Regions from separate parts of the Alteromonas sp. S167 genome, predicted to be linked through region 4. Evidence: predicted binding sites of a transcription regulator. Region 4 holds the regulator's gene; each other region holds the start of a gene.
What was found. The regulator sigma-54, encoded in region 4, starts transcription at its own class of promoters, with help from an activator protein. The targets are predictions, from matches to a motif close to GTTGGCACGNNNNTNGNNT.

Region 1 (7,348 bases), on a different contig from region 4:
CTTAGCAAGTTGGGCGTTCCATTTGCAAGAAGTAACGTGGGTGACAGATATGTCATGGAACTGTTACAGCAAAAAGGTTGGTCTATTGGTGGTGAAAACTCTGGTCACGTATTGAATTTAAACATGAGTTCTACCGGTGATGGTATTGTGGCTGGTTTGCAGGTAGTGGCTGCAATGCTTCGTTCTCACATGGACTTACGCGACCTTGCCAGCGGTTTCGAAATGTATCCGCAAACCTTAATTAACGTGCGTTATGCGAACAAAGACGTTGATTATCTTGCTCATGCCGATGTTCAGGCGTCGAAGGAAGAAGCTGAAGCGGCATTAGGTAAAACGGGAAGGGTATTGTTGCGTAAAAGCGGCACTGAACCTCTTATTAGAGTGATGGTTGAGTCTAACGACGAACAGCAGTCTAAGAAGTGGGCAGAGCATATCGCGCAAACTGTTCGTAATCTCGCCAATTAGTTGGCGTAGCTGCGATTTTCGCTATTTGTGCTTGTAACTTAGTGATTAAATAGTTAATATCACGCCCGCTTAAAAGACAGGGCTAAGGTCTGCGTTGTGAGTAAAAATGTAAGAAAGCCATTCGTGGCTGGCAATTGGAAAATGAACGGAAGCATGTCACTTGTGGCAGACTTCAATGAAAAGCTTGCTTCAGTAAGTGCTCAGGCTGACATAGTAATATGTTCTCCTGCTACGCTTCTCCACGGCTTCAATAATTCAACCTTTTCAATTGGTGCTCAAAACGTTAGCCACTTAGACAATGGCGCTCATACAGGCGAACTTTCGGTTGAAATGCTGAAAGAAGCCGGATGTGAGTATGCAATTGTAGGGCACTCTGAGCGTCGTGAAGACCAAGGTGAATCCAACACACTCGTTGCTCAAAAAGCGAAAAAGTGTGTTAGTGAAGGTATCACACCAATCATCTGTGTGGGTGAATCACTAGACGTTCGCGAGGCTGGGAATGTAGAGTCATTCGTTGCTGCACAGCTAGACGCAGTTGTTGAAGCCCTTTCTGTTGAAGAACTTAGTAAAACAGTCGTTGCATACGAGCCTATCTGGGCTATAGGCACAGGTAAAACTGCAAGCCCGCAACAAGCACAAGAAGTTCACGAATTTATTCGCGGCTACTTTGAAAAAGTAGACGCCGACTTAGCACAAGGTATTCGTATATTATACGGTGGCAGTGTTAAGCCTGATAACGCCGAAACGCTGTTTGCTCAGAAAGACGTAGACGGTGGCTTAATTGGCGGAGCTAGTTTAAAAGCTGAAGATTTTATTTCAATTTGCCAAGCGGCAGACTGACGAGGTATTTATGGTTTACGAAGTGCTATTGGTAGCATACTTAGTGGTTGCGCTTTTATTGATTGGATTTGTTTTAATTCAACAAGGTAAAGGCGCAGATATGGGCGCTTCATTTGGCTCTGGTGGTTCAAACACAGTGTTTGGTTCTACTGGGTCAGGCAATTTCATGACGCGTACAACTGGCATTCTAGCTGGCTTATTTTTCTTTATCAGCCTTACGCTTGGTGCAATGACTGCAAATCGTGAAAGCGCTGAAGACGAGTGGAACAACTTAGAAGTGCCTGCTGCGGTAGAAACGCCAGTAGAGATTCCAGCAGACCAAGACGTGCCTGTAATTGAAGGAGCTGCAGAGTCAGATGTTCCTGCAGTTGAGTCTTCAGACGTACCAAAGGCTCAAGACGAGAATATTCCTGACTAAGGAATGTGTTTGAAATTCGCGGAAGTGGTGGAATTGGTAGACACGCCATCTTGAGGGGGTGGTGAGCATAGCTCGTGCGGGTTCAAGTCCCGCTTTCCGCACCAAATTAAAAACCCGTTACCAATGTAACGGGTTTTTTCTTTTCTACTCAATGAGTTTTGATTCAGAACAACCTTTGTCTTACAGAATAAAATACGTTGTCTGATTAAATACTATCACTAGCCATTCTAGATAATATTTTTCCCTTAATTGCAATTTGTAACAAAGCGTTTAATTTTAGAAAATACAGGACGTTACTACTGTTCGATTTTCAAAGAATCAGCTATCCTGATTATTAACGAATGCTCTTTCCCTCTATCGAGCTACACCAAACAAGAGACACTGTAGTGCAAAAAACGCTTAGCCAAAGCTTATTTCAAACCCTTATTCTGGGTATTGTTATCGCATCGCTGCTTATAATAGGCGCCGTTTGGAAATCTGCGAACTCGTTTGTTGTTGAAAATATCGACCAAGATATAGCGTTGGCCGAGAAAGTATTCGATAAAGTGGTGGAAGACCGCCAAGAGGTTATAAAAAGTGTATCGAATGTTTTATCTCGCTCCTTTGACTTCCGACGAGCGGTAGGTACCCAAGACCTGCCTTCAATAGAAGCTGCGCTTACTAGTTACGCCAGTAGATTAAATACCGATATTATTGCGCTTGTGAACTTAGACCATACGGTAGTGGTATCTCACTCCGATATTTTTGAAGCTGGACAGCAACTTCAGAGTAGTGTGGCGCTGGTAGCTAAGGGCAAAGACAGTGGCTTCTTTGTGGTAAACGACAAGCTGGTTCAACTTAATTTATACCGCGTTGAAATACCAACACTTCGTTATTATATGCTTATCGGTGTTGAGTTCGATAAAACACTGCTGAACGAACTTAAAACGTTAATTGATGCTGATATCATTGTTTCTCAACCTAAAACCAACAACATCATAATTACAACGTTAGACGCAGCGGTCGCAAGTTACCTTCTCGATAAAGAGGAAGACCCTTCATGGTTAGACGTTACGTTTGGCGACGAGCTTACTTATTTTAAACGCAATGCAAATATCTCTTCTGATATTCATTTACCCGTAGATATTACCTTAGCAGTTGATACAACCGTATCCTTTGATGCATTTACCAGCATACAGATAACCATTCTTGCCTTTGCACTCATTGCAATGCTAATTGCACTGGGTTTGTCTATGCTACTGGCAAGAAACGTAAGTCAGCCTGTTTCTAATCTAGTCGCTGCGGTTAACAGAGTGGCGTCTGGAAAATATGGTGCAACGCTTGAAAAGCCGTCGAAGCTAAAAGAGATCACTGAATTAGCTAACGCTGTCGACAGCATGCAGGAAAGTATTAAAAGCCGTGAAAAGCACATACGCTATCAAGCTCAACATGATGTGCTAACGGGTTTATACAACCGCAACTATGTAGAAGACTATTTTTCTTCTCAAATGGCATTGAGCAATACCGTACAAGTAATAGCTATAACGGTGTTGGGTTTTAGGACTATAAACGACCTGTATGGTTACCAAAATGGTGACAATACCTTAAAAGCCCTTGCACAACGCTTAAAACGATGGCCTGGCACATCTGCGCGCCTCGCAGGCGGTGAAATTCTGTATATTTCTCATGAACCGCTTCAAGAAGACCAGCTAAATACACTTCGTCACATACTTGAACAACCCGTGGAAAGTAATTTAATAGCCATTCCGGTTAAAATTACAATGGCGGTAGTGAATTGTCCCATTGATGCGAGTAACTCCGAAGAACTGTTTAGAAAAATAAACATAGTTACAGATGAAGCCATACATACTGGCGCATGGTGTGTTAACTACAGAGCCGAGCTTGAGGATAGGTATAACAGGCGCCTTTCAATAACCACAGAATTGAAACGTGCATTGGCAAGTCAGCAAGACGAGCTCTCTATGGTTTACCAGCCAAAAGTAGACCTTACAACAATGAAAGTAAGCAGTATGGAAGCGCTTATTCGTTGGAATAACTCTGAGCTTGGATTCGTACCTCCTGACGAGTTTATTACTATTGCTGAGCAAGCAGGGTTAATTGAGCAAGTGACAACATGGGTTATGCAACAAACCATTACCGATCTTGCGTACTTTAGAAATAAAGGGTTCAACTTTACGGTTGCAATGAACTTGTCTACTCAAGATATTCAAAACAAAGTATTGCTGAGCAAGTTGGTTGCGCTTTTAACTGAAAAAGGGTTATCTCCTGAAGCGCTCGAATTAGAAATAACCGAGAGCGACTTGGTGGCAGACGCAAGTCTGGCTATTGAAAACTTAACCGAACTTACTGCACGCGGTTTCCATTTTGCCATCGATGATTTTGGAACAGGCTATTCATCGTTAGCGTATTTGAAAAACTTACCTGTCAAAACCATAAAAATTGATAAAAGTTTCATACTGTCTTTAGCGTCAGATGAAAACGACCAGCAAATTGTGCATACGGTGCTAAGCCTAGCCAGTATCTTTAATTTGAAAGTTGTTGCTGAAGGTGTAGAGGACGAAACATCTCTTGATATCCTCAAAGGGTGGGGTTGCGATGTGGCGCAAGGCTACTATATAAGTAGGCCGCTTAAAGTGGCTGACTTAGAAACATGGCTGCGTAATTCGCCTTTTGGTGAATAGTAAAAAGGCTAAACTCTTAGTAACGTGTTCTTAGCAGCGTGTAATAAAACGTGTAATAAGGCGTGAAGTACTCGTTTTGAAGCCTTAACTTTACTTAATAACGTTGGCACTGAATGTGCTTAGTTCTACACGGGTTAAATGAACGTGGTTTTAACAGCGTTGTTTAAATGTCTCTCGCCAATAAAAAATAACAAAATAAGGAAAAGATTATGGATATCATTCGCATATTACTATCAATTTTACTTCCGCCACTGGGTGTGTTTTTGCAAGTAGGGATTGGCGCACAGTTTTGGATAAACATTTTGCTAACCATATTAGGTTACTTTCCAGGCGTAATTCACGCAGTGTACATCATTGCTAAGCGTTAATAAGCACTGTAAATGCAGTAACTTTTGGCGTTTAATCGTAAAAAAAGCCAGCTTAACGCTGGCTTTTTTATGATTTGAAGAGAGGCTGCATTGGCACGCTATGCCGTTGCAGTAGCTGTTGACATTTCCTGTTCCATCTCATTTACGTAATCATCAGCCAATGTGGCTTTTTGCTTATCATTGAGCACGCGACCTGCCACTTGGAAAAACTCGTGTTCTTCGTCTGCCAAATGATGCTCAACCTTATCTTGTAAGTTTTTAAGATGACGTAGCCAAGCAGGAGAACTCATCTCAGTGTCATCTAGTTTTGCCAATAGCTCATCAATTTCATGGTGCTCAGCAATGCCGTGGCGCGTTAAATCTACCGTTGCATCTTTTTCTAGAAGGTGAGCATAAAAGTGTCGCTCTTCAGCCAGTGCATGACCTTCTAACTGCAGTTTTAACTCTTGATAGTATTCGCGACGAGCAGCAGTGTCGCCGCTTGTTTCAGCTAATATCTTTAACAGCAGACGTTGTTTCTCATGGTCTTTACGAAGTGCTTCGAAAATATTCATAATGCATTCCTCAGGTAATTTTAACTCTACCTTAGTAATGCGATATACGTTCCAACTTGCGAAAAACACTTACTGCTTGATTTTTATTACTATTTTAAAATTGCCACCAGGGTAGCAAATTCGACTTTAGAAAAACTTACATAACGATTGGAGAATATACATTGCTTTTTACACGCCTTGGGCAACGATAGCATCAGCCAAACGCCTGAAAGCCGCTATGTTAGCACCTTTCATATAATCAATGTAATTGTTAGCAGTATCTTTCCCTTCCTCTACACAGCGCTCATGAATACTAAGCATGATGTTTTGCAGTTGTTCGTCTAGTGTATCTGCGTTGCGTTGGCTAAACATGGCATTTTGTGACATTTCTAGGCCAGATAGTGCAACTCCACCTGCGTTTGACGCCTTGCCTGGAACATACACTAGTGCTTTGTCTTTAAACACGTCTTGAGCTTCATCGGTACACGGCATATTCGCACCTTCCAATACCATATTACAGCCGTTATTCACTAGCGTTAATGCATCGTCTTTATCTAGTTCATTCTGAGTTGCACAAGGTAATGCAATGTCGCAGGTTAAATGCCATGGCGTTTTGCCTTTTTTCCAGTCCCCAATGCCTTTATCAGCAAGATCGGTAAGAATGTTGTTGCTTTTTGCGTGCTCAGCAATAGCAAATTTTATGGCTGGCTCGTCAAACCCATCTTGCTTGTAAAGAGTGCCGCGACTGTTCGACAGGCTAATTACCTTCGCACCTTTTTGCGTTGCTTTAAGTGCAGCATGAAGCGCTACATTCCCTGCACCCGAGACAACAATGTTCTTCCCTTCAATGTCAGTGTTGTGCTGTTTACATACTGCGTCTAAGAAGTAGATAAGCCCGAAACCAGTGGCTTCCGTGCGCACATAACTACCGCCAAATTCAAGCCCTTTTCCTGTCAGTACACCCTCAAACTTGTTGTTAAGTCGTCGATACTCACCGTACAAGTAGCCTATCTCTCTTGCTCCCACGTTTATATCACCTGCCGGTACGTCCGTGTTTGCGCCAATATGGCGCTGTAATTCACGCATAAACGCTTGGCAGAAAAGCATTATATCTCTATCACTTCGGCCTTTAGGGTTGAAGTCTGCACCGCCTTTACCGCCACCCATGGGTAGCCCCGTAAGTGCATTTTTGAAACACTGCTCGAAGGCAAGAAACTTTAATACCGATAAATTAACCGTTGGGTGGAAACGCAAGCCGCCTTTATAGGGTCCCATTGCTGAGTTGTGTTGAACACGCCAACCCTGATTGACTTCAATGTCTCCGCTGCTATTCATCCATGACACTGTGAAGTAAATAACGCGCTCTGGAAAACACAGCCGCCTAACTATGTCATCACGTTTATAGCTTTCGTTTGCGTTATAGATGGGAATAATATCGTGTAGTACTTCTCTTACTGCTTGAAGATATTCGTTCTCACCCTCAAATTTCTGGGCGACAAAGTTATAAATTTCATCAAAATTGCTTTCGTATGGCATTGGATTAATTATCCTTCTCTTCAACGTTGGTTAGCACTATTAGGCTTCTAGGGTACGTTGTAATTTCGATTTTACCGTCTTTAAATATTTCCCCATCTACCGCATAAAGGGTAGGTGAATCGAACGCAAGCCTAATGCTTCGTGCTTGAGCATGCTTTATTGCATTTGAATGTTGTTTCGCGTCGTTGGGGCTTAATACAAGTTCAGCCAATGACAAGAACTGTCTATCTGATGACGTTTGTGGGTTAAGCCATGTTAAGTCAAGCTTTCCATCGGTCACATCTGGTGGCGCTGAACCTTGTGCCAGTGCAGTAGTTAACGGCGCTGCATTTGCCACTACAAGGCTAGGTGTAGTTATTGACTGCGCTTCATTTTCATCAAGCGTAATAGTGAATGACATGTCTTCATTATTAGAAATCGCTTGCAAAAGCCCTTTGATATAGGCGAACTGGCCGCCAATATTTTTTGCTTCTCTGTCGGCGGCAGAGATCATTTTCTCTTCAAAAC
Region 2 (7,348 bases), on a different contig from region 4:
TGCAAACATTTACTCCAGACGACTTAGAAGAAGATATTCTTGCCGATTTAATGGAGGAGATAAACGAGCTTTATGAGTCAAGCGAGCAGACGCTGATAGAACTAGAGCTTCGCCCGGAAGACAACGAGCTTCAGCGGGCATTATTCCGTTCAATACACACTATAAAAGGTGATCTTGGGCTAGTTAATTTTTCGCCTATGATCCCGCTTTTACAGCATGTTGAAGACTTGCTGGATTATCTACGTAAAGGCCAAGTGGCGTACACCAGCACAATGAGTGACTTGGTATTGCTTACCATGGATAGAGTTAAAGCGTTTGTCGAAAGCGTGATGAGCAATGGCAAAGCGGAGTATGACGATAATTTACATGGTCAGTTGGTGCTTGCAATAAGCCGAATTTCCCCTGATAACAGCGCAGAGCACGAAAAACGCTTAACCGAAGCGGTATTATTGCTAAATCCGGCGCTGGACGTGGTTGTTGACGATGACGACCCTGATAGTGTTCAAATAAAACCGCCTAAAATTTCAGCTACAGGTATTCCAAAATATATTAGCAGCGAGAAGAAGCAAGACATCTTGTTCTTTCGCGACCTTATGCAAACCATTGAACGCCGCTCTGACTACTGGCAGGGCAGGGGCGATCGTATAGCAAAGTTGGCTATGTATATTAACGATGTAGCTGAAAAGCCCATTGATGAAGATCAGCTTGCTGTGGCTAGTTACGTGCACGACTTCGGTATGGCTTTTATGCCATTAAAGCTGCTGCATAAGGGCGAGGAATTAACGGAAATAGAGTTCAACTTGATGCGTTCTCACGTGTATAAGAGTGCACGATTATTAGAGCATTTAGATCAGTGGGATGTTGCACGCAAAATAGTGATGCAACACCATGAAAGAACAGACGGTACAGGCTACCCCCTTGGCATTAAAGAGGACGATATATGCGAAGGGGCAAAGCTATTAGCCATTGTTGATACCTACGACGCTATGACCCATCCAAGGGCCCATAATCAAGACAACGTATTGTCAAAGAAAGACGCCGTTCTTCGCATTAATAAGATTGCGAAAGGACAATTCAGTATGAAATGGGTGCGCACCTTCAACAAAGCGATGACTGTGCTATTAACGAAAGGGCCTTAAATACCTGATTTGAGCTTGAAAGCGAATAACGCTTTTTAACAATCATAAAAAAAAGGCAGTGCTTATTATGAGCCTGCCTTTTTTGTTGGACGGTAAATTCACGCTACCTATATGACGTGACGTTACTTAACGTTAGCTAACTCCCAGTTCCTTCAACTTACGGGTCAGCGTGTTCCTTCCCCATCCTAAGCGTTTTGCTGCATCCTGCTTATGGCCGTGAGTGTGTTGCAAAGCACGCTCAAGCATTATGCGTTCAAAGGTGTGCATAGCATCATTCAATATATTGTGGTTACCATCGCGTAGCTGTTGGTCGGTCCAACTTGCTAGCAGTTCCGGCCAGCCGCCTTCTTGTGTGGCAACATTTGGGGCGCTGCTGTCGCCGTGTATTTCAGGCGGTAAGTCGCTAGGTAGTACTTCTTGACCACTTGCCATAACCGTTAGCCATCGGCACACGTTTTCCAGTTGCCTAACGTTGCCCGGCCATGGCAGTTGAGACATAACGCGTTCAGCATCTTTTGAAATACTTTTTGCTTCTACATCAAGCTCCTTCGCGGCGCGCCGCAAAAAGTGGCGGGTTAACAAAGGAATATCTTCTCGACGCTCTGCAAGTGAGGGAAGGTGTACTCGAATTACATTTAAACGGTGAAATAAATCTTCTCGGAATTTACCGTCTGCTACACGTTGTTCTAAATTTTGGTGTGTTGCCGCAATAATCCGAACGTCGACACTTACTGACTGATGGCCACCTACACGATAAAATTGGCCGTCTGCTAAGACGCGTAACAAACGTGTTTGTACATCAAGCGGCATATCACCAATTTCATCTAAGAATAGGGTACCACCATCGGCCTGTTCAAAGCGTCCTTGTCTTGCCGCTTGTGCTCCGGTAAACGCGCCTTTCTCATGACCAAAAAGCTCAGACTCAACCAAGTCGGCGGGGATTGCCGCCATGTTCAACGCAATAAATGGTTTGCTAGCGCGTGGACTGTGTCGATGTAGTGCTTGAGCTACTAGTTCTTTACCGGTACCCGACTGCCCATTAATGAGTACGCTAATTGATGAACGAGAAAGTCGGCCAATCGCGCGAAATACTTCCTGCATAGCAGGGGCTTCACCAATGATTTCGGTGACAGCATCTTCTGGCGTCACTTTTGGTACGTTAGATTGTTCTCGGGCATGCGCAATAGCGCGCTGTGTTAAAGTCACAGCTTCGTCTATATCAAAAGGCTTTGGCAAATATTCAAATGCCCCCTTTTGATAAGCGTTTACTGCACTGTCTAAATCGCTGTGCGCGGTCATTATGATAACCGGAAGCAGTGGATGTGAACTGTGCACTTCGTTAAGAAGCGTCATACCATCCATCTGAGGCATTCGAATGTCAGATATAATGACTTCCGGTGCCTGACCACTTTGCAGCTGTAGTAGCAAGTCTTCTGGGTTCTCAAAGCTAAGACAACTAATATTTGCTGCTTGCAAGGCCTTTTGCAGCACCCAACGAATTGAACTATCGTCGTCGACGATCCATACAGATTCATTCGTCATCGTCTGTCTCCTTACGATTTATTGGTATGTAAATTACGAATTCGGTGTGTCCTGGGTAGCTATCTACATCAATTTTACCGCCGTGATGATTAATCAGGGTTTGTGATATTGATAGCCCTAAACCAGAGCCGTTTTGCTTGCTGGTTACCATGGGATAGAACAAGGTGTCTTTGATTTCAGCAGGAATCCCCGGGCCGTTATCAACAATTTTAATTTTTGCTACCAAGGGGTGTCGTTTGGTTTGAATAGTCATTTGGCGCTCAATACGCGTCACTAGCCGAATTTCTGGATATGGCGTATTGCTCTCATGCAATGCTTGCACACTGTTACGCACAATATTAAGCACTGCTTGCTGAATCATGTCTGGGTCAAGCATGAGAGGCGGAATACTGGGGTCGTAGTCGCGCACAATGGTAATGGGGTTTTCAGAATCTACGCGCATAAGACTGCGTACTTTCTCTAGCGCTTGATGTACATTACTCCACTCAAAACGCGGTAGAGAGTTCGGACCTAACAGCCTATCAACTAAACTTCGTAAACGGTCTGACTGCTCGATGATCATGCGGGTGAACTCTTTATGTTCGTCGCTTAGTTCTTTTTCAAGAAGCTGTGCCGCCCCGCGAATGCCGCCAAGCGGGTTCTTAATTTCATGGGCTAAACCGCGAACTAACTCTCTTGCAGCATAGTGCTGTGCGTTTTGTAAATTCTCACGAGAAATACGCTTTTGTTGGTCAATTTTCTTTACTTCAAACAGAAGCCGTGGCGCGCCATCAATTTGAATATTGGTAACGGTTAAATCGGCAGATACATAGCGATTATCTCTAAAGGCTAATTTAATTTCGTTTTCTGTGAAATCTTCACCTTTGCGGATAGCGGCTTTCAAACGCGTTGTTTCAATAGTGCCAGGTAAGAAGAATTCAGGTAGAGGATGTCCGACAAGCTGTTTGCGCCCCGTTTCAAACAGCGCTTCACCAGCATGATTGGCGTAAACAATCACCAGCTTGCTGTCTACCATTACCAGCGCGGTATTAAGGCTATTGATAAGTTGTAATGTGTCTAACTCGGTGGATTGCATCCGAGTTTATCTCCTTTGCACCAATATTGTGCATTGTAGCGTGCAATCCTTCGAATCGCGACAAAACAGCCTATTTATTTAATGTGACTGAACTGCCATGGTGCGCCTTCGGCGCTGGTGTTGCACGCTATTAGTTATTAATTAACGCCGATGCCTGATGAAGGTAAAGGGTTTGAGTAGGAGACGATGCAAGAGTCTTGCCCGTATTGTCGGTAAGTTCAATTTTGAACGTGTGTGCACCACGATGTATACCTTCAAGCTTAAACAAGCCTGATGAATTGCTTTTGTATGGTGCACCGTCAAACACTAATCTAAAAAGCGGAGCTTTAGGCGTGCCAGTTTGTTTTGCGGATATCGTTACTTCGCCTAAGTTGTTACGAACTGTCGCTTCTGGCTGAGGGCTAACAATGGAAACGCGATATTGTGGTTTTGCTTTGTTAGGTGCTGGTGGCGGCAGCACAGGCGCTTTTGCTGCATTCACTACGTTTAACGTTTTGTCATCGAATGCCATAGGCTGTGCTTGTGATGCGGGCTTATCGGTATAGGTTACGGTGCCGTCGCTATTCACTATTTTGTATATAGCTTTGTTGCCCGCTGTGTTTTGGGCTTTGCTTTCAGTGGCTTTGGTTCCACTATTTTCGTTTTGCGTAGTCTGCGTAGTTTGCGCTAAGGATACATTGCAACACAGAACACCTAGTGAAAGTAACAGCGAAAGTAGTTGTTTTTTATTTAGCACCAGATTTACCTCTATCATGCCCATTACAACATAGTAGATAATCGCTAGGCATAAAAAAAGCCCGCTAGGCGGGCTTTCGTATGTTTCTTAATACCGCGTAAATTAAACGCTGTAGTACATGTCGAACTCAACTGGGTGAGTAGTCATGTTAAGAGTAGTCACTTCTTCAGACTTAAGGTTGATATATGCATCAATCATGTCGTCAGTCATAACGCCACCCGCTTTAAGGAAGTCACGGTCGTTATCAAGTGCTTCAAGCGCCATTTCTAGCGAGCTTGCAACCGTTGGAATTTCCGCCGCTTCTTCAGCAGGTAGGTCGTACAAGTCTTTATCCATTGCGTCGCCAGGGTGGATCTTGTTCTTAATTCCGTCAAGACCAGCCATAAGCATTGCAGTAAATGCTAGGTATGGGTTAGCTGTTGGGTCAGGGAAACGAACTTCGATACGGCGCGCTTTATCACTAGTAACGTGAGGGATACGGATTGAAGCAGAACGGTTACGTGCAGAGTAAGCAAGCATAACTGGTGCTTCGAAGCCTGGTACAAGACGCTTGTAAGAGTTTGTTGAAGCGTTAGCAAATGCGTTAATTGCGCGCGCGTGCTTAATGATACCACCAATGTAGTAAAGCGCTTCTTCAGAAAGACCAGCATACTTGTCGCCAGCAAAGATGTTAACGCCATCTTTAGAAATTGATTGGTGACAGTGCATACCAGAACCGTTGTCGCCTACAAGTGGCTTAGGCATAAACGTAGCTGTTTGGCCGTATGCGTGTGCAACGTTGTGAACAACATACTTGTAAATTTGGATTTCGTCAGCTTTGTTAACCAGCGTGTTGAATTGACATGCAATTTCGTTCTGGCCAGCAGTAGCAACTTCGTGGTGGTGCGCTTCAATTACAAGGCCCATCTCTTCCATAACAAGACACATAGCAGCACGAATATCGTGTGCAGAATCTACTGGAGGTACTGGGAAGTAGCCGCCTTTCACACCTGGACGGTGCGCCATGTTGCCGCCTTCAAACTCTTCGCCTGAATTCCACTTCGCTTCTGATGAGTCGATTTTGTAGAAAGAACCAGCCATGTCAGTATGGAAACGAACGTCGTCAAAAAGGAAGAACTCTGGCTCAGGACCGAAGAAACATGTGTCGCCGATACCTGTAGACTTAAGGTATTCTTCTGCGCGACGTGCAACAGAACGTGGGTCACGCTCGTAACCTTCCATCGTTGAAGGCTCTACGATGTCACAGCGAATGTTTACTTGAGTTTCCTCTGCAAACGGGTCTACTACAGCGCTTGCTGCATCTGGAAGAAGTACCATGTCAGACTCGTTAATGCCCTTCCAACCAGCAATTGAAGAGCCGTCAAACATTTTTCCTTCTTCGAAGAAATCTTCGTCAACTTGGCTAGCAGGAATTGATACGTGTTGCTCTTTACCTTTTGTATCGGTAAAACGTAAATCTACAAACTTCGCTTCACTTTCTTTAATCAGCTCTAATGCCTTTTCTACTGACATCGTGTCCTCCAGGTTTAATGTAAAAATGCGGAATGATCAGCTTCACCCCAACAGTGAAAAAAGTGAAAGCGATTATCATGCCATCTATATGCATACCGTTTTCTGCGGCATAGGGCAGGGCAAATCACTCTCTAGTAAAGTGTTGCGCACCATTTTGGTGCGCAAGTGCGCCAAAATGGTTCAATAGTTGCGAATTGTTGATCATTAGCCTAGATGACTTTTTGTACACTTACCACCCAAATCGGTTTTTGGCTTGTAATTAATTTGGGCAATCATCGTGATAAGAGAGGGTCTAGAATAATAGCGATAACTTTATTTCGTTTGGGATCAAAAAAAGATGCGCAAATGCCGTGTTTTTTCTGTACAATCCGCGCAAATTTTTCTATCTGCATTTTTTTGCAACAAATCTCGTGCACACTTATTTCATTGTGAAAGGGGTAGGCACCGATTTACACAGGCTCTATATAAGCATGAATACCACTGATATTAGTAAATTGCGTAACATCGCAATTATCGCTCACGTTGACCACGGTAAAACAACCCTGGTAGACAAACTGTTACAACAGTCTGGCACCCTTGAATCTCGAGGCGAGCAAGAAGACCGTGTAATGGACTCGAACGACATCGAGAAAGAACGTGGCATTACCATCCTTGCGAAAAACACGGCAATTAACTGGAATGACTACCGCATTAACATCGTAGATACTCCAGGACACGCCGACTTCGGTGGTGAAGTAGAGCGTGTTATGTCAATGGCCGACTCTGTACTTCTACTTGTAGACGCTCAAGAAGGTCCAATGCCGCAAACGCGTTTCGTAACGCAAAAAGCATTCGCACAGGGTCTTAAGCCAATTGTTGTTATCAACAAAATTGACAAGCCAGGCGCACGTCCTGATTGGGTTATGGATCAAGTGTTCGACCTTTTCGACAACCTAGGTGCAACTGATGAGCAACTAGACTTCCAAGTTGTTTACGCTTCAGCGCTTAACGGCTGGGCATCGCACGATGCAGATGAAAAGGCAGAGGATATGACTGCACTTTTCGAAACTATCGTTGAGCAGGTTTCTGCACCTGACGCCGATGTAGATGGCGCATTCCAAATGCAAATCTCACAGCTTGATTACAACTCGTATGTAGGTGTAATTGGTGTTGGTCGTGTTAAACGCGGTTCAGTTAAGCCTAACCAGCAAGTTACTGTTGTAACTGCTGACGGTCAAAAGCGTAACGGTAAAGTTGGCCTAGTATATGGCTACCTTGGTCTTGCACGTCACGAAGTTGAATCTGCACACGCTGGTGACATCATTGCAATCACAGGTCTTGGCGAGCTTAAGATTTCTGACACTA
Region 3 (7,348 bases), on a different contig from region 4:
ATATCGTCCACTTTCGCCATTTCAGTACCCAGCTTCTGTACTTGTTTTGGCTCTAAGTGTTTTAAAATTTGCGCCGCATCTTCTTCAGATAAACTCAACAGAAGAATAGCTGCCTTTTCAACGCCTTCTAATTTACTGACGTCGTATGACGGCTCTTCAACATTTGCTAATTCTTCAGCCATGATTTCCTCTCACTACTCGTCTTGCATCAACCAGCCCTTCACTACTTGGGCTGATAGTTCTGGCTCATTTGCAACTAGTGCGCGCACTGCTTTTAATACATCTTCATCTTTGTGCAGATCTGGAAGCATAAGTGATCCATCTGGCGCGAAGCCCACCTGCCCTTCATCAAAGTCTGAAGTCAGCATGCTTATGGTGTCGTCACCTAGGTCTAGGCCTTCATCAGCATCAAAGTCTTCGGCGTCGTTTGACTCGTCAGGATTGATAAGACGACGAAGCATTGGACGTATAACAAAGATAATAAGTACGATTATAACCAATCCACCAATAACTAGCTTAAGAATTGGTAGAAAACCTGGTTGCTCCCAAAGTGGTAAGTCTTCAATTTCACCCGCATCCATTCGTGTAAATGGCACGCTTACTACTTCTAGCGAGTCGCCACGTGTTACGTCAAAACCTATGCCGCCTTGAAGTAGTCTACGAATATTCAGAAGTTCTTCTTGCTTACGAGGCGTTGGCGTCATGGCGCCGTCTTCACCCGCAATTTGCGCGTAATCAACGGCTACCGAAACGCTTAGTCTACGGATAGTACCTGTTTGCTTTTTAGTGTGGCTAATTGTGGTATCTAGCTCATAATTACGCGTCGACTCTTTAGCCGTTCTACCCGGCAGCGTTTGTTGGTTGGCCGCACTAGCTTCTTCAGGAATGTTGGAATCTAGCGGTGGTTGATTTGAAAGTGCACCAGGAATACCGCCTACACCGCCACCAACGCTGTTTTCTTCCATTATCATTTCGCTACGCACTGCTGGAAGGTCTGGGTTGTAGCTGCGCTGTGTTTGTTCCATGGCAGTAAAATCCATAGAAACATCGGCTTGTGCGGTATAGTTGCCAATGCCCAATACAGGAATAAGAATGGCATCAATTTTTTCTAGGTACTCTTGTTCGCGCTGGCGCTCAATTTCGTATTCTTTTCTAGCGCGTGCGCTCATAGAATCTTGCGAGCCAGAGTTAAGTAAACGGCCGTTACTGTCGGTTACGGTTACCTTTGAAGGCTCCATGTTTTGCACTGCTGAAGCCACAATATCTACCACCGCGTCAACTTCTTCACCTGCAATAACGGCGCCGCGTTTCGCAGTAAGTACAACAGTGGCTGACGCTTTCTTTTCTCTTCTTGCAAACACGTTTTCTTTTGGCATTGCCAATAGCACGCGCGCTTTTTGAATACTCGCAATGTCTTCTATTGTGGCGGCAATCTGTTGTTCGCGAGCGTGCTTAAGGCGTTCCATTTCAACGCGCTGACTTACGCCGAAACCCATATCTTGCATGATAATGTCGGTACCCGCGCTTGTAGTTTGAGTGAGACCTTGGCGCGTCATACCTAAACGAATTTTTTGAAATTCGTCGCTTCTTACATAAACCGTGTTGCCTTCAAGCTTATATTCAATCTGGTTGGCATCCATGTAGTCCAACGTTTCGATAAGCTCTTGCGTTTCCATTTTCGCCAGCGGACGATAGTCTGGCTCTTGCGACCAAATAAGTATAAAAATGGCGATAGCCACACAAATAACCAGCACCACAACCAGTGCCATCTGGCGCATCATATCTGCACTGCCTAGTGCATCCATAAAGCCTGATTTGTTTTCGGCTTCGTTATCTGTCGCCGTATTCTGATCAGGGACGGTAAGATTTGTACCAGTTGCTTCAGCCATAACCTATTCCACCTACACCGGCATATTCATAATTGTTTTGTATGCTTCAAGCACTTTATTACGCACTTGAACTGTCGCTTCAAAAGCTATTCCCGACTTTTCTTTCGCTAGCATCACTTCAGCCAGACTCAGATTTGGGTCGCCCATTTCAAAACGTTTTTGCATATCTCTTGATTCAAGTTGAAGTCCGTTCACACCGTCTACTGCATTTTTAAGCATGGATGCAAAGTCGTCTGCAGACGAATTAATCTCTGCGACCTGCTGAGGCTCGTTAACTTGAAGACGAGTTTGTCCAATCATGTTTTGCATTTCTTGGTACAAACTGCTGGCTTTAACGTCCATAACCACTCCTAGCGTACTAGTATAAAGTACTTTGCGTGCGCCCGAATTCAGGGCAAGAATCTTAGTAATGGATATAGATTAGCAAGGGGCTTGCCAACTTTAATTAATCAATAATTTCAGCAACTTAAGAAGGAGAAAGTAAGCAAAGCCAAAATTATGACAGGGGTTAAACGCGGGACACCAAAAAACCGCCACCCTGAATACAGCAAGGGCGACGGTCGGCTATGAAATCGATTATGCGGGAACTTCTATGCCATCTTCTCGCATTCTCGCTAGTTTGTAGCGAAGGGTTCGTGGGCTTATGCCCAACTTTTCAGCTACATCTTTACGCTTACCTTTACACGACGCTAAGGTATCAAGAATGATTTGATGTTCTTGGTATCTAAGCTCTGAGCCGAGCTTGTTATCGTCAACAGGCTCTGACATTACCTCGACTTGTGAGGTAATGCTTTCATCAATCATTAGATCGCCAGCGCCAATTTCGCCGTTTTCACAAAGAATAAGAGCGCGTTGAACGACATTTTCTAGCTCCCGCACGTTACCAGGCCAGCTATACTGACTAAGCTTATTTCGAGCGGCTGCACTTAATCGAATGGCTCCCAAACCTTGCGTAGAGGCATGACGCTCTATCAAATGCTCAGCAAGGGGAACAATATCACCAGGTCTTTGACCTAAAGGCTTCCACTCAATTGGAAATACATTTAAGCGATAGTATAAATCTTCTCTGAAATCACCGGCTTCAACCGCCTTTTTGAGGTCGCGGTTACTTGTTGCTATAACGCGAACATTCAGTTTCACGGTTTTTCTTCCACCTAGCCTTTCAACCTCGCGTTCTTGAAGAACACGCAGCAACTTGGCCTGAAGCGCTAAATCCATTTCCGTAATTTCATCAAGCAGTAACGTACCGTCTTGCGCTTGTTCAAATTTCCCAGGGCATGCTTGAATAGCGCCGGTAAAGGCACCTTTCTCGTAACCAAACAATGTTGCTTCCAGCATATTCTCCGGAATAGCCGCACAGTTGATGGCAACAAATGGCGCATCACTTCGCTGAGACTGATCGTGAATGTAACGCGACAACACTTCTTTACCCGAGCCACTCGGGCCTAACACCATTACGGTGGCTTCTGATTTCGCCACTTTTCTAGAAAGCTCAAGAAGCTTAATACTAGAGGGGTCGGCAACAATTGGCATGCGTGACTCTATCTTCTGAGCCGGTGCATAGCGACCTACTAAATTCAACAACACTTCTGGTGCAAATGGCTTAGACAAATAGTCGGTAGCACCATCTCGCATTGCCTGCACGGCATCGTCAATGGTGGCGTACGCTGTCATTAACAAGACAGGCATGTTTGGGTATTTTGCTTTAATATTTTTAAGCAATGTTAACCCATTCATTTCGCCCATCTGGATGTCACTTACTACAAGGTCAACCTTGTGTGCGCCAAGCTTCATCAGTGCGGTCTCTGCGCAATCAGCTTCAATAACGTTGTAGTCACCTAATAATAAAGTATCAAAAAGCGCTTCACGAAGACCTGCATCATCTTCAACTATCAAGATTGTTGTCTTTGCCATTTTGAACTCCTAATTATGCCACTTGCGTGAATGAATTTGATTGTGGCTTACACGGTAACGCTACGCTAAAACATGCACCACCATTAGCGGCATCTGTCACGCTTAAATTACCATTGTGTGCACCCACAACCGACTTCACTACTGCAAGCCCCAAACCTGTTCCATGGGTTTTAGTAGTGAAAAAAGGTTCGAATATTTTGACTTTTAACGCGTCTGGAACACCTGTGCCACTATCGATAACTGAGATGATAAGCTTTTCGTTATGATGTTTTGCTTCAACACAAATATCACTGTCTTTGGGTGAAACTTGAATGGCATTGTGTATAAGATTTAGTAGCCCTCCCTGCAGCGCAGTTAGGTTTCCCGTTATACACACATTACTCTCGAAGCCTTTAAATGAAACGTACTGATTTTGCTGCGACGCCATGGTGTTGGCATTACCTTCAATGGCGGCAAAAATGTCTTGAAGACTTAATTCACTTACGACTTGCTCTTCACCTGACTTGGCAAACAACAACATATCGTTAACCTGGCTCTCAAGCTCTTTTAATCGGTCAGAAAGCTTATGAGCAAACTGCGTTTGCGAGTCTTGCCCTAGTCCCTTACGTTTTAAATTCGCAGCATACAGCATAGCTGCCGACAATGGCGTACGTATCTGATGAGCAAGCGAAGCCACCATTTTTCCCAACGACGACAACCGCTGCATATGACTTACGCGTGCTTGTAGTCTTCGGGTTTCGGTGAGGTCGGTAATAACAATGAGTTGTCCTGGCTCTTTTTCCAAAGGCGTAATAGATAGCTTTACTCGACGTCCATCAACAAGGGATACTTCGTGTCCATCATCAGCACGAGGCTTAAACGAACGCGTAATAATACTGCGCCACACTTCTTCTTCTAACGGTTCGCCAAGAAGCGCTTTGGCTTGTTCGTTGGCTTGACGTACTACGCCTTTGCCATCAATCACAATCACGCCAGCGGGCATAACTTGCAACAAATGCTCTAGGCGACTTGCCTGAAGACGAAGCGAGTCAATATCATCGCTTGCAGCTTCAGAATAGCCATTGCCCGCTATTGCACTGTCGATGTCACTTAATACGTAACGCGACGCTGTGTTGTCAGATGAACTGTAAGTGCTGTCAAAAGCCATAATACCCTCGTCAAATTGCAGACGCTGTTTCATTATGACTAGTTAAAGCAGAAGGTGTGCCAATATTAATATGTTTTATATATCAGCAACATAGAGGGATAGAAAGGTTTATATGTAACGTCAATAACCTGACGTCACACATCTTCCGTACGCTGAATATCGTACTTACGCATTTTCTCTACAAGGGTTGTTCTTCGCATACCAAGCTTGTCAGCTGCACGTGCAACTACCCAATCTTGGTTATCGAGCGCTTGCTTAATAAGGTTAACTTCAAGCTCAGATAGATACTCTTTTAAGTTAACGCCCTCTTCTGGAAGCGAAGAAGATACCATTGTAGTCATAGTGTCTTGCTCGCCTTCGTCTAGATCGTCGTCAATTTCGTCGGCTGCCGCTTGTGCAAATAGCTCATTGAAAGCGTCGCGTTCTAGAATTTCTTCGGGATAGTCAGGCTCGTAGGCATGTACTTCGCCATACTGATATTTTTCGGGAAGGTCCGCAATATCAACAATTTGCCCAGGATACAAAATGGTAAGTCGCTCAACAAGGTTAGAAAGCTCACGTACGTTACCTGCCCACTCGTGCTCCATAAGTGACGCAATGGCACGTTCTGTAAACCTAACGCCCTCAACACCGTCGCCTTGAATCCTGCTATTTAGCTCTTGTAGCAATAGTGGAATATCGTCTTTGCGCTGTCGTAGCGCAGGGCTATCAATTGGAAAAACATTTAAGCGATAGTATAAGTCTTCTCGAAACTTATCTTCGTTTATCATTGTTTCCAAATTACGGTGAGTAGCAGCAATAATGCGAACATTACACTGTAGTGGCTTGTTCCCACCAACCCGTTCATAGGTTCTCTCTTGCAGAACACGCAGTAGTTTTACCTGCATTTGAAGTGGCATATCACCAATTTCGTCGAGAAACAGCGTACCGCCTTCGGCCAGTTCAAAGCGCCCTTTGCGCGAGCTTATTGCGCCGGTAAACGCCCCTTTTTCATGGCCAAACAATTCACTTTCTAGCAATTCGCCAGGAATAGCGCCACAGTTAACCGGAATAAATGGGCCTTCTTTGCGTTCAGACAAAAAGTGTACGTTGCGCGCAACCACTTCTTTACCCGTACCAGACTCACCTAAAATAAGCACAGTGGCGTCGGTTGGGGCTACTTGCTCAACTAAGCGACGAACAATTTGAATTTGGTCACTTTTTCCAACGAGACTTCTGAACAAACGCATTTTGTTGCCACCAGCACGCGATAACCCAGGCTTGCGCTTGGTATATTCTTGGCAACGATGAATAGCCTGAGTAAGCACAGGATAAGTGAGTGGTGTTGCGATGACGCTAACAAGATTTCGGTGGGCTGATGCTTCGCCGTTGTTTTCAACAAGCGCAACGAAAGGAACATGAGGAAACTGTTCAACGAACCCTTTCACAGCTTGCGCAGATACATGTTCAATTAGCACCGCATCTGCACCGCTTTCTTTAAGATACTGCTGCGCTTCATCAAAACCGCGTGCCTGACAAGACTCGCCCATGAAAACAACAATAGTTTCTAAGCTTTGAATAAGTTCCTGGTTGTCACTAACCAGCAAAATGTTCTTCATTAATTCCCCGAAAACGCTTTGTTATTATTTACAGTTTAGCGTATTTCTAAATTGTAACGGCAAAAGAGAGTTGCGCAACTGCTGTTTTAGGAAATTTATCAATAAAAAAAGCAGGTTGCCCTGCTTCTTTTGGATAATTTTGCTTGTTTAGCATTAACTTAGCAGTGAGAGTACTTGTCCTTCACGCTGATTAGCCTGCGCTTGTACACTAATTGAAGCTTGGCTTAACACATCGTTTGACGCTCGCTCCGACGCGGCCTGCGCAAAGTCGAGGTCTTGAATGCGGCTTCGCGCTTCAGCCGTATTAACGTTTGCTTGAGTAAGCGTACGCGCAGCGCTTTCAAATCTGTTTTGTGTAGCGCCAAGGTCGCCTCGCGCACCACCCACGGTCTCAATTGCAGCATCGGCTGCTTCTAGCGCGTCATTTACGCTGGTACCCGACGTAATATCAATAGCCAGCACATCACCTAACTGAGATGCAATGTCTTGGGTGTTAATGCTAATAGACTGCCCTGCACTCGAGCCAGACTGAAAGTCTAACGTACCGTTTTCTGATAACAAAGGCGTACCAGCAAAGTTCGTTTGCTCGATTGTTTGCGTAATATTCTCTTGCAGCTGGGTGATTTCAGATTGAATCGCTCGGCGGTCGCCTGCACTTAGCACGCCATTGCCGGATTGCAGAGTTAGCTCACGAATTCTATTAACGTCGTCGTTGATGCTACCAAGGCCGCCCTCTGCAACTTGAGCAACAGAAATACCGTCATACACATTATTTATAGCTTGGCGATTTCCCTCAACCT
Region 4 (7,348 bases):
TTTTAGCGTCGAACTGATTGGCCAACTGCACAAGCTGGGTAGCTGCGCGTGCATGCAATCCAAGCTTGTTGACAATGGTCATTGTTTTTTCGATAGAACCTACTTTTCCATTACTCATTACTGGTTCAACTCCCTATGACGTATTTGTACATCTGGGTGAATTTCACTGAAGGTCTTCGACAGGCTTTGTGCAATATAAACCGAGCGATGCTGGCCGCCAGTGCATCCAATAGCTACTGTTACATAGCTTCGGTTGTTTCGCTCTAAATGAGGTAACCATGTGGTGATAAGGTTTTGTATTTGCCAGATAAACTTAGTAACAACTGGCTGAGAGCCTAAGAACACTTCTACCGGTGCATCTAAGCCAGTTAGGTGTTTTAAATCTGGTTCCCAGTGTGGGTTAGGTAAGAACCGCGCATCGAATACATAGTCAGCGTCTTTGGGGATGCCGTGCTTGAAACCAAATGATTCAAACACCAATACCAACCTTGAACTCTTCTTACCCAAAATACGCTCGCGAATTAATTCGGCAAGCTGGTGAATAGTAAGTTTGTCGGTATCTAAATACAGGTCTGCACGTTCAACGATGGGGGCAAGTAGTGCCGACTCGGCTTGAATGGCCTCTGAAAGCGATTTGTTAAGTTTAGCAAGCGGGTGCAACCGACGTGTCTCGCTGAAACGCTTTACCAAAACGTCATCACTGGCATCGATATACACAATAGTCATCGACCACGAGCTAGGTAGATAGTCGAGTATTTCTACCAATTCATTGGGGTTTTTAGGTAGGTTTCGAACGTCAATGCTTACTGCCACTTGGTCATATTCATCAACCACAGTGTGGGTTAGGGTAGGCAGTAAGTTCACGGGAATATTGTCTACGCAATAGTACCCTAAATCCTCTAACGCTCGCAGTGCGACCGATTTCCCTGAGCCTGAACGACCACTGATAATAATCAGCTTCACCTTGCCTCTCCCTTTATTAAAATCTTAAGCACGCACTGCTTATTGCAGTGAGATCATATCTCTTACGACGTTAGCCCAGCGCTTTTATTATATCGTCGCTGGTGGTTGCGCGTCTTATTGCTTTTACGGTGTCTTTATTGTTCAGCTTGCCAGCTACGGTGGCTAGCGTTTGTAGGTGCCCTTCGGTTTGTTCTTCTGGTACCAAAAGTGCAAAAAAGATATCTACCGGCTTTTCATCAATAGCATCAAAATCGATTGCTGGTGTACTGGTTACCACAATTGCAATAACTCTATCAAGACCAGCTAAGCGTCCATGGGGAAGGGCGATACCGTTTCCAATGCCGGTGCTCCCCATACGCTCTCGCGACATTAGGCTGTTTAATACAGTAGCGCCGTCTATATTCTCATTATTTTTAGCCGCAATGTCGGCAATGATTTCTAGAATACGCTTTTTACTATTACATTGAACCGCACACTCGGTGCGGTCCAAACTTACGATGGCTTGTATATCCATACTTAATTAACTACTAATGTTTTTTGAGTTTTTCCTTATGCTTGATTACCTGCCGGTCGAGCTTATCAACCATGCTGTCAATCGCCGCATACATGTCGGTATTTTCTGAGGATGCGAATACTTCAGCGCCACTTAAGTGAACTGTCGCTTCGGCTTTTTGATTTAATTTTTCAACGTTCAGGATGACATGCACATTAGAAATGTGATCAAAGTGACGTTCAAGTTTGCTGAACTTCGTATCGACATAATTACGCAAAGAGTCGGTGATTTCGACATGATGACCAGTAAGGTTGATTTGCATATTTCGTCTTCCTTATATTATGTAGCCCGTTAAATAAGGCTTTTGCGTTGGTTCGACGGCGGGATCGATAACGATTCCCGGTATTTTGCTATTGTTCGCCGGGCAACTTTAATGCCTTGTTCGGCCAACAATGAAGCAATCTTGCTATCACTTAGCGGCTTGCTAGGTTTTTCAGCTGCCACTAACTTCTTGATCAATGCACGTATCGCTGTAGATGAACACTCACCACCCGACTCGGTTGCTACGTGGCTCGAGAAGAAATACTTCAATTCGAATATACCGCGAGGCGTATGCATATACTTTTGCGTGGTGACGCGTGAAATAGTGGATTCGTGCATATCTACCATTTCTGCGACATCATTGAGAACCATTGGTTTCATCATTTCTGGGCCATGCTCAAAAAAGCCCATCTGTTGCTGCACAATACAATTAGCAACCTTCATTAAGGTGTCGTTACGCGACTCTAGGCTTTTGATAAACCATTTGGCTTCTTGCATGTGTGAGCGAATAAACTGCGAGTCGCTACTGTTTTTTGCACGACGACTCATTGCAGCATATTGTTGATTAACGCTAAGTTTTGGCAGGCTATCAGGGTTTAGCTCTACCACCCAGCGCCCGTTCTTTTTGGTAACCGATACGTCTGGAATAACGTATTCGGGTTCTTTAGTAACTAAAGCACTACCAGGGCGAGGATTCAAGGTTTGCAGCAAGCGCATTGCTTCGCGAAGCTGATCTTCTTTCAAACGGCTTTTACGCATGAGCGTACGGTAGTCTTTACTGCTAAGAAGGTCTGAATATTCTTCAATAAGCTGCTTGGCTTCAGCAAGCCACGGTGTGTCCTCAGAGAACTGACGTAGCTGCACCATAAGGCACTCTTGTGGAGAACGTGAGCCAGAACCAATGGGGTCGAACATTTGAATACGTTTTAACACGCACTCTACTTCATCCATTTCAATTAGCTCATCGCTGTCTTCGTCTAACACTTCCTCAGCGTTGACCGCTTCTAGAATATCTTCAAGTGACACGGTTAGATAACCCGACTCATCAATAGAGTCGATGATTGCCATGGCAATGGCTCTGTCGGTATCAGAGAAAGGGGTTAAACGCATCTGCCACAGCAAGTGTTCTTGAATGTCTTCGGTAGTTTCGCCCTGAAAAATTTGTTCGTCATCACTGGCTGGGCCAGGCGCGGGCGCAGAAGAGGCCGAGTAGTATTCATCCCACGTGCTGTCTATGGGAAGTTCGTCTGGTAAATCGTTCTTTTCAAGCGCATCTCCGGCTTCTAACGTATCGCTTGAAGCCGTAGGTTGAACATCGCCACTGTCGTCGTTGTCGATGTTGTTCTTTTCACCTTGAGGTTCGTCGTTGCCTTCTTCAACTTCTAAAAGCGGATTAGAGTCCAGCGCTTCTTGAATTTCCTGTTGAAGGTCAAGCGTAGAAAGCTGCAGCAGTTTGATAGCCTGCTGAAGCTGAGGTGTCATGGTAAGTTGTTGGCTAAATTTTAGCTGTAAAGATGGTTTCATCTACGTCTTATTTAAATACTTTAAATTGAATACACCAAGAGCGAAACTGAAAAAATGACAATCCGGTTACTTTAACTATAGCCTGAATTGTTCGCCTAGGTATACATCCCTAACTTTTTGATTACTTAAAACCTGTTCTGCGGTTCCCTGCGCAATTAATTCGCCATGACTCACAATGTACGCTTTCTCACAAACATCCAATGTTTCTCGTACGTTATGATCGGTGATAAGAATGCCTATGCCTCTATCACGAAGATGTTGAATGATCTTCTTTATATCATTAACTGATATAGGATCAACACCAGCAAATGGTTCGTCTAGCAAAATAAACTGTGGTTTCGCCGCCAGCGCTCGCGCTATTTCAACACGACGTCTTTCACCGCCCGACAAACTCATCCCCGCACTATTACGTATATGGTTAATATTAAATTCATCAAGTAGTGCGTCGGCTTCTTCTTCTTGTTGTTGTGAATTTAAATCTTTACGCGTTTGTAAAATAGCCATGATATTTTCATGCACAGTAAGCTTTCTAAAAATAGACGCTTCCTGCGGGAGGTAGCCAATTCCGCGGCGTGCACGTTCATGCATAGGTTGGTGAGTAAGCTCATTGTCGTCTATTTCAATTTTGCCTTTGTCTAGCGGAACAAGGCCGACAATCATATAAAATGTAGTGGTCTTACCAGCGCCATTCGGACCCAATAGCCCAACAATTTGCCCTGTTGATACCGATAAGCTAACGTCGCGCACGACTTGTCTGGCTTTATAGGCTTTTGCAAGGTTCTTTGCACTTAACGTCGCCATAACTATTCGTTACCTTCGTTGTCTTTTTTGTCGTCTTGAGACTTTGCTTTTCGAATGGTTTCAGGTGTAAATACGGTGGTTACTCTGCCATCACCATCGGTATCGTCACCGCCAGTTGCAAGCAGTTGCTCTGTAATCATGTCGAAAGTAATGTTATCGCCTTGCACCATGCTGGTATCTTGCTTAAGTTCGGCTTTACCCGTTAGCGCAATAGTGCGGTTGACTACCTCATAACGAATTTCATTCGCCTTTGCCGAAACCGGCGTACCGTCTTCAAGCTGCTGAGAGTAGCTTGCAGGGTTTCCTCTCGCGACGAAAACTTCTCTTCCTTCGCCGTCAGTGGCGATAACTTCTACTTCGTCAGCATTAATAACTAACGAGCCCTGAGAGATTCGAACATCATCCTTAAATAATGATGTTTTGTTTTTCCCATCGACAAACTGCGACTTTGAGTCCACTTTAATGGGCTTGTTAAAGTCGGCTTCGCTTGCAACAACACCGCTGCTTGCCAAGGCTAAAAGTAGGCTAGTTGCTAGGGGAATAAGTGGTTTGTACATGATCGATAAGCTCGTATTCTTGGGTGCGTAAGTTCGCGTTAAACCCATTGCTTTGAATAACATACTGTGACCCTAGTATTTCAACTGTTTGGTCTGATGTCATCTGCTTGTTGTCTAAATTTATTTGTATGTATTGCGTTGTGATGGTTTTTACAAAGTCATCACCGGTTTGATTTTCAATAACGACATTGTTTTCTAATTGAATAAGTTCGTTATTGTACAGGGTTCCTTCTACTGCCGAGACCACCCAAGGCGACGAATTGCTCTCGGTATATAGGGTGTACTGAGGCTGCTGAAATAGTACGAAACCAAGTTGGTCATAGTGCTCCATCGACGTAGCGAACACCTTATGGTTTAGCTGACCTTCTTGATTGTATAGGGTAGTAGTTAAGTTTTTAGCCTTGTAGGCAGGTTTTAGCGCGTCTGACTGTTGGCTGCCAGTAACTTCAGGTTCCTCTTCCATCCATGTCGGTAAGTACATCAACATGGCCAATATGAATAGCGCAGAAATACTTACGCCTAAACGGTTAAAGCCAAACAGGCTCATACGCTGGCCCCGAATATACCGTCAGTAACGCCTTTAGCCTGTAAAATGGTGTCAGAAATTTCTCTTACAGCACCAAAACCGCCTGGCAGGGTGGTTATCCAGTTTGCTTGTTTAGTTACAAAGGGGTGTGCATCAGCAACGGCAATCTTTATTGCTGCGTGAGTAAACATGCCGGTATCTGGCATATCATCACCTACCGTCGCTACCTCATCAGCGCTTAGTCCTAATGATTTCATTAACGATGCTAGCGCATCAGACTTATTCTCTTCGCCTTGAATAATATGCGCCACATTCAACGCCTTCATTCTGTTTCCAACAATGGAAGAACGTCGGCCGGTGATAACGGCAACTGTTACACCGTGGCTAACCAATGCTTTTACACCGTAACCATCGCGAGTGTGAAACGCCTTAAACTCTTCACCGTCGTTGCCTAGATAGATGCGGCCGTCTGAAAATACGCCGTCCACGTCACAAACCAACAGCTTAATGTTTGCTAAACGTTCAAAAAAGTCGTTATCCAATTCTGTGTATAACGTGGCTACCACTTATAAAACTCCTGCTTTAAGCAACATGTGCATGTTAAATGCACCAATGGGTTTTCTATTCTCATCGACAACCATAAGCGCGCTTATTTTATGCGCTTCCATTAAGTTTAACGCCTCAACAGCTAACTGGTCGGCACGCGTGGTTTTTCCGCCTTTTGTCATTACATCGTTTACCACAGCATCGTGAAGGTCAACGCGCGCATCCAAAATACGGCGAAGGTCGCCATCGGTGAATACGCCTAGTAACGTGCCGTCGTCTGCAACAATGCCCGTCATGCCTAAGCCTTTTTTCGATATTTCAAGCAACGCATCAGCCACTTTGTCGTTAGCACTGCTAAGTGGAATATCACTCCCGCTAAGCATAATGTCGCTAACTTTCAGAAGCAGCTTTTTACCGAGGCTACCGCCTGGGTGTGAAAGGGCGAAATCATCAGACGTAAAACCCTTGTGATCGAGCAGAGCAACGGCCAGTGCGTCACCCATTACCAGTGTTGCAGTGGTACTAGAGGTTGGTGCTAATCCCAAGGAGCACGCTTCTTTTTCTACGCTAATGTCTAATACTACGTCGGCGTGCTGGCCCAATGAGCTTTGCTCACTGTTTGTCATTGCTACAACTTTAATACCCAGCCGCTTTACTACTGGAAGCAAGTTCACAAGTTCGCTAGTTTCACCTGAGTTCGATATGGCTAGCAGCACATCGCCTTTGGTTAACATACCTAGGTCGCCGTGATTTGCTTCGCCAGGGTGCATGAAAAACGCGGGCGTACCCGTACTTGCTAGCGTGGCCGCAATTTTGTTGCCGATATGCCCTGATTTTCCCATACCGCACACAACCACTTTTCCTTCACAGGCAAGCAAAATGTTGCACGCTGTAACAAACTTTTCATCAAGTCTTGCGCTCAAGTTTTGTATTGCTTGAGCCTCAATATCAATGACACGTTGCGCCGATAAAATAAATTCAGCCTGTAGGTTTTTATTTGTCATTATCCAAACAGCCAAAATTGGTAGCCAATAAAGCAGGCTAAAAGTAAAAATCCGTTCGCTCGAGAAATGATGCGTTTACCAACAAGATCGAAGCTAAACAAAAACAATAACAGCGTTAATCCTAACATGACATACATGTCGCGGTTGTATACATCTGGGTCTAATAGCCCTGGCGCCATTAACCCTGGCATACCCAGTACCGCCAGCAGGTTAAAGATATTCGAGCCAATAATGTTGCCCAAGGCTAAGTCATCTTCACCTTTTAAGACACCCGCAATACTTGCTGCAAGTTCAGGTAAGCTGGTACCAAAAGCGATAATGGTTAACCCTATTATCAGGTCTGATACGCCCATGTATCGTGCTATTTCTACCGCAGAGTTCACTAAGAAATGTGCACTCAAAGGCAAAATTACAAGGCCAATGCCAATCCAAACTAGCGCTGCGGTATTCGACACATTTTTAGGAATTTCTTCCGCGGTCTCAGCAGCAAGCGGGTCTCCTTTTTCTACTTGTAGCGATAACCACGCCATCATGGCTAATACAAAAATGAAGAGCCCCAGCAGAATTACGCCTTCATACGACTTTAATTCGCCGTCAAACATAAAGGCAATGG

Region 1: V7R35_RS08505 (hemerythrin domain-containing protein) is a predicted target of sigma-54. The motif match lies at 5,364-5,382, and genes of this name have one in related genera.
Region 2: glnA (glutamate--ammonia ligase) is a predicted target of sigma-54. The motif match lies at 6,071-6,089, and genes of this name have one in related genera.
Region 3: fliE (flagellar hook-basal body complex protein FliE) is a predicted target of sigma-54. The motif match lies at 2,311-2,329, and genes of this name have one in related genera.

Annotation. Positions count from the first base shown of each region.
Region 1 covers NZ_JAZETR010000004.1:194,027-201,374, reverse strand. The annotation lists gene glmM (phosphoglucosamine mutase) at 1-465, shown strand, start outside; gene tpiA (triose-phosphate isomerase) at 562-1,305, shown strand; gene secG (preprotein translocase subunit SecG) at 1,316-1,723, shown strand; tRNA gene V7R35_RS08520 (tRNA-Leu) at 1,742-1,827, shown strand; gene V7R35_RS08515 (EAL domain-containing protein) at 2,110-4,404, shown strand; gene V7R35_RS08510 (YqaE/Pmp3 family membrane protein) at 4,614-4,772, shown strand; gene V7R35_RS08505 (hemerythrin domain-containing protein) at 4,871-5,326, opposite strand; gene gdhA (NADP-specific glutamate dehydrogenase) at 5,495-6,841, opposite strand; gene V7R35_RS08495 (diacylglycerol kinase family protein) at 6,846-7,348, opposite strand, start outside.
Region 2 covers NZ_JAZETR010000002.1:559,676-567,023, reverse strand. The annotation lists gene V7R35_RS05725 (HD-GYP domain-containing protein) at 1-1,139, shown strand, start outside; gene glnG (nitrogen regulation protein NR(I)) at 1,272-2,681, opposite strand; gene glnL (nitrogen regulation protein NR(II)) at 2,671-3,756, opposite strand; gene V7R35_RS05710 (DUF4124 domain-containing protein) at 3,887-4,492, opposite strand; gene glnA (glutamate--ammonia ligase) at 4,595-6,004, opposite strand; gene typA (translational GTPase TypA) at 6,475-7,348, shown strand, end outside.
Region 3 covers NZ_JAZETR010000001.1:307,479-314,826, reverse strand. The annotation lists gene fliG (flagellar motor switch protein FliG) at 1-182, opposite strand, end outside; gene fliF (flagellar basal-body MS-ring/collar protein FliF) at 195-1,889, opposite strand; gene fliE (flagellar hook-basal body complex protein FliE) at 1,902-2,231, opposite strand; gene V7R35_RS01265 (sigma-54-dependent transcriptional regulator) at 2,466-3,803, opposite strand; gene V7R35_RS01260 (sensor histidine kinase) at 3,817-4,950, opposite strand; gene V7R35_RS01255 (sigma-54 dependent transcriptional regulator) at 5,085-6,548, opposite strand; gene V7R35_RS01250 (flagellin N-terminal helical domain-containing protein) at 6,702-7,348, opposite strand, start outside.
Region 4 covers NZ_JAZETR010000008.1:218,483-225,830, forward strand. The annotation lists gene V7R35_RS13755 (HPr family phosphocarrier protein) at 1-118, opposite strand, end outside; gene rapZ (RNase adapter RapZ) at 118-963, opposite strand; gene ptsN (PTS IIA-like nitrogen regulatory protein PtsN) at 1,034-1,477, opposite strand; gene hpf (ribosome hibernation promoting factor) at 1,491-1,778, opposite strand; gene V7R35_RS13775 (RNA polymerase factor sigma-54) at 1,808-3,301, opposite strand; gene lptB (LPS export ABC transporter ATP-binding protein) at 3,377-4,102, opposite strand; gene lptA (lipopolysaccharide transport periplasmic protein LptA) at 4,105-4,659, opposite strand; gene lptC (LPS export ABC transporter periplasmic protein LptC) at 4,628-5,206, opposite strand; gene kdsC (3-deoxy-manno-octulosonate-8-phosphatase KdsC) at 5,203-5,751, opposite strand; gene V7R35_RS13800 (KpsF/GutQ family sugar-phosphate isomerase) at 5,752-6,735, opposite strand; gene V7R35_RS13805 (calcium/sodium antiporter) at 6,735-7,348, opposite strand, start outside.